Regions from separate parts of the Streptomyces sp. NPDC047917 genome, predicted to be linked through region 1. Evidence: predicted binding sites of a transcription regulator. Region 1 holds the regulator's gene; the other holds the start of a gene.
What was found. Region 1 encodes HrcA, which represses chaperone genes, less so after heat shock. Its sites were predicted from a motif close to TTNGCACTCNGNNNNNCNGAGTGCNAA; they were not measured.

Region 1 (2,397 bases):
CGCCAGCAGCCGGTCCAGCGAGAGCGGCCAGCGGGCGGGGAAGGCGTCCCGGCCCGCCTGCGGTTCGCCGGACTCCTCGACCAGGTCCCCGCAGAGCACGACCGCGGGGGAGCCGGGGACGACCGCCACCAGGTCGTGGCCGCTGTGCGCGGGGCCCACGTCGGCCAGCAGCACCTCGCGCCCGCCGCCCAGGTCGATCGTCCACTCGCCGCACACCTCGTGCCGCGGCGCGACCAGGGCGTCCACGGCCTCCGCCGCGTCGTGCTCGCCGACCCCGTGGCGCACGGCCGAGCTGTGCAGTTCGTCCGCCCCGCGCTTCAGCAGGTCCCGCATGCCGACCGCCCCGTACACCTGGGCGCCGGAGAAGGCGGCGGTGCCCAGTACATGGTCGAAGTGGGGGTGGCTGAGTGCGATATGCGTCACCCTCCGGCCGAGCAGGGCCTGCGCCTGGGCCCGCACCTCGGCACCTTCACGGAGCGTCGATCCGGTGTCGTAGAGCAGCACCGCGTCCGCTCCGACCACCAGTGCGACCGTCGCGTCCCACCCGGGAAGGCGCCGCCGGCCCACTCCGTGACCGAGTCGCTCCCAGCCGAACTCTTCCCAAGAGGCATCCATACCGCGACGCTATCGGCAACGACCTGCGCGGTCTCGCGGTAGCGTGGCCGGTCGCCCTTGCTAGGCCCCCACCCGGCCGCCGTACACTGGCCGGGGGGTTGCTGGCACTCGCGATGACAGAGTGCCAGGAGGATTCCTGGGCAGAGAAACAGGAACGACCCGAGAACCAACGAGGAAACACAGCTGGAGGTGTGCGCGATGCTCAGCGAACGCAGACTCGAAGTGCTTCGCGCCATCGTCCAGGACTATGTCGGCACGGAGGAGCCCGTCGGCTCCAAGGCGCTCACCGAGCGGCACAAGCTGGGGGTCTCCCCGGCGACCGTCCGCAACGACATGGCGGTGCTGGAGGACGAGGGCTTCATCGCCCAGCCCCACACCAGCGCGGGACGCATCCCGACGGACAAGGGCTACCGGCTCTTCGTCGACAGGCTCGCGGGGGTCAAGCCCCTCTCGACGCCGGAGCGCCGCGCCATCCACAATTTCCTCGACGGCGCGGTGGACCTCGACGACGTCGTGGGCCGCACCGTACGGCTGCTCGCGCAGCTGACCCGGCAGGTCGCCATCGTGCAGTACCCCTCGCTGACCCGGTCGACGGTCCGGCACGTGGAACTGCTCTCGCTGGCGCCCGCCCGGCTGATGCTCGTGCTCATCACGGACACCGGCCGGGTCGAACAGCGCATGATCGACTGCCCCGCCCCGTTCGGCGAGACCTCTCTCGCCGATCTGCGGGCCCGGCTCAACAGCCGGGTCGTCGGACGCCGCTTCGCGGACGTCCCGCAGCTGGTGCAGGACCTGCCGGAATCCTTCGAGAGCGAGGACCGGGGAACCGTGTCCACCGTGCTCTCCACCCTGCTCGAAACCCTCGTCGAGGAGACGGAGGAGCGGCTGATGATCGGCGGCACCTCCAACCTCACCCGCTTCGGACACGACTTCCCGGTGATGATCCGGCCGGTGCTGGAGGCACTGGAGGAGCAGGTCGTGCTGCTGAAGCTGCTCGGCGAGGCCAAGGACTCGGGCATGACCGTACGTATCGGGCACGAGAACGCCCACGAGGGGCTCAACTCCACGTCCGTCGTCGCGGTCGGCTACGGTTCGGGCGACGAGGCAGTCGCCAAACTCGGCGTGGTCGGACCGACCCGCATGGACTACCCCGGAACGATGGGAGCGGTACGCGCAGTGGCACGTTACGTCGGACAGATCCTGGCGGAGTCGTAAGTGGCCACGGACTACTACGCCGTACTCGGCGTGCGCCGCGACGCCTCTCAGGACGAGATCAAGAAGGCATTCCGGCGGCTCGCCCGCGAGCTGCACCCGGATGTGAACCCCGATCCGAAGACCCAGGAGCGGTTCAAGGAGATCAACGCCGCCTACGAGGTGCTGTCGGACCCGCAGAAGAAGCAGGTCTACGACCTCGGCGGCGACCCGCTGTCCGCCTCCGGCGGCGCGGGCGCGGGCGGATTCGGACAGGGTGGCTTCGGCAACTTCTCCGACATCATGGACGCGTTCTTCGGTACGTCGTCGCAGCGCGGACCCCGGTCGCGCACCCGGCGCGGCCAGGACGCGATGATCCGGCTGGAGATCGATCTCGCCGAGGCGGCGTTCGGCACCACCAAGGACATCCAGGTCGACACGGCAGTCGTCTGCACGACGTGCAGCGGCGAGGGTGCCGCCCCCGGCACCTCCGCGCAGACCTGTGACATGTGCCGCGGCCGCGGCGAGGTCTCCCAGGTCACCCGGTCCTTCCTCGGCCAGGTCATGACTTCGCGGCCCTGCCCGCAGTGT
Region 2 (2,397 bases), on a different contig from region 1:
GGCCACGACAAGATGCAGCCAAAGTGTGTGTTGGCCTTGCGGCATAAGTCGCCTTTGCCTGGCCCGACTTGCCCAGGAATCTCATGAAACCCGCATATTCGGGCGTTCGGCGCGGCCGAGAATTCTCGTCCGATTGACCTGTTGCAGAGGGCAGTTGGGCAGATACATTCAGCCGCGGTCGACGCGTTCCGGCGCACACACCCTCTCCTGTCGGAGGGTGAGTTCTGACCCGGGTCCGCGAAGTGCGGTCCTGCGCAAGGGCCAGTAATAGGGGAGTTAGGCATGGCTCAGGGCACCGTCAAGTGGTTCAACGCGGAGAAGGGGTACGGCTTCATCGCGGTCGACGGTGGTGCGGATGTTTTCGTCCACTACAGCGCGATCCAGATGGACGGGTACCGCACCCTCGAAGAGGGTCAGCGAGTTGAATTCGAGATCTCGCAGGGCCAGAAGGGGCCGCAGGCAGACATGGTCAAGCTCGCCGTCGGCTGAGTTCGACGCGGTCGGCCAACGACACCACTCACGCACTGAGGGCCCGTACCCCGGGGGTACGGGCCCTCAGCGCGTCCGGACGCGCCGCCGGGCGCCGTCCGCGGCTCGTCCACCGCTGTCCACCGCTGTCCACCGTGTTGGCCTCGTCCACCGCTGTCCGCCGCTGTCACCGTGGTCCGACGGGCCCGTCCACAGCCATCCGCCGTTGTCCACAGCCGTCCACAGCCGTCCGCCGTCGTCTGCGGCCCCGTCCGTGACCGTCCGCCGTTGTCCACATCCGGAGGGGGACGCTTGCACTCTCGGGGGTCGAGTGCTAATCATTGGCGTTAGCACTCTCCAGGTGAGAGTGACAGAACTTGGACCGGGCCGGTGAGGCCCGCAGGTCGGTGGGGCAAGGAACCACCGGTCACGCAGGCCGTCCGTCGCGGGCGCCACTCGGTCCGGAGAAATCCACCCCTGTCCGGGAGGACCACTTCACATGGCCAAGATCATCGCGTTCGACGAGGAGGCCCGGCGCGGTCTCGAGCGCGGCATGAACCAGCTCGCCGACGCCGTCAAGGTCACCCTTGGCCCCAAGGGTCGCAACGTCGTCCTTGAGAAGAAGTGGGGCGCCCCCACGATCACCAACGATGGTGTTTCCATCGCCAAGGAGATCGAGCTGGAGGACCCGTACGAGAAGATCGGTGCGGAGCTGGTCAAGGAGGTCGCCAAGAAGACGGACGACGTCGCCGGCGACGGTACGACCACCGCCACCGTTCTCGCCCAGGCTCTCGTCCGCGAGGGTCTGCGCAACGTTGCCGCGGGTGCCAACCCGATGGCCCTCAAGCGGGGTATCGAGAAGGCCGTCGAGGCCGTCTCCGCCGCCCTCCTGGAGCAGGCCAAGGACGTGGAGACCAAGGAGCAGATCGCTTCGACGGCCTCCATCTCCGCCGCCGACACCCAGATCGGCGAGCTCATCGCCGAGGCCATGGACAAGGTCGGCAAGGAAGGCGTCATCACCGTCGAGGAGTCCCAGACCTTCGGTCTGGAGCTGGAGCTCACCGAGGGTATGCGCTTCGACAAGGGCTACATCTCGGCGTACTTCGCCACCGACATGGAGCGCATGGAGTCGTCCCTGGACGACCCGTACATCCTGATCGTCAACTCGAAGATCAGCAACGTGAAGGACCTCCTTCCGCTGCTGGAGAAGGTCATGCAGTCCGGCAAGCCGCTGCTGATCATCGCCGAGGACGTCGAGGGCGAGGCCCTGTCGACCCTGGTCGTCAACAAGATCCGTGGCACCTTCAAGTCCGTCGCCGTCAAGGCCCCGGGCTTCGGTGACCGCCGCAAGGCCATGCTCGGCGACATCGCCATCCTCACCGGTGGCACCGTCATCTCCGAGGAGGTCGGCCTCAAGCTGGAGAACGCCGGTCTCGACCTGCTCGGCCGCGCCCGCAAGGTCGTCATCACCAAGGACGAGACGACCATCGTCGACGGCGCCGGTGACAGCGACCAGGTCCAGGGCCGGGTCAACCAGATCCGCGCCGAGATCGAGAACTCCGACTCGGACTACGACCGCGAGAAGCTCCAGGAGCGCCTCGCGAAGCTGGCCGGCGGCGTGGCCGTCATCAAGGCCGGTGCCGCGACCGAGGTCGAGCTCAAGGAGCGCAAGCACCGCATCGAGGACGCGGTGCGCAACGCCAAGGCCGCCGTCGAGGAGGGCATCGTCGCCGGTGGTGGCGTGGCTCTGCTCCAGGCCTCGGCCGTCTTCGAGAAGCTGGAGCTCTCGGGTGACGAGGCGACCGGCGCCAACGCCGTCAAGCTGGCGCTGGAGGCCCCGCTCAAGCAGATCGCCGTCAACGGTGGTCTTGAGGGCGGCGTCGTCGTCGAGAAGGTGCGCAACCTGGCCGTCGGCCACGGTCTGAACGC

Region 2: the regulator HrcA is predicted to act here: its motif matches at 780-806, upstream of groL (chaperonin GroEL).

What each region holds. Positions count from the first base shown of each region.
Region 1 is NZ_JBIDCA010000012.1:84,464-86,860, forward strand. Features, by position in the region: gene ACGF8B_RS28175 (MBL fold metallo-hydrolase) at 1-615, opposite strand, end outside; gene hrcA (heat-inducible transcriptional repressor HrcA) at 814-1,830, shown strand; gene dnaJ (molecular chaperone DnaJ) at 1,831-2,397, shown strand, end outside.
Region 2 is NZ_JBIDCA010000007.1:181,402-183,798, forward strand. Features, by position in the region: gene ACGF8B_RS18615 (cold-shock protein) at 283-489, shown strand; gene groL (chaperonin GroEL) at 968-2,397, shown strand, end outside.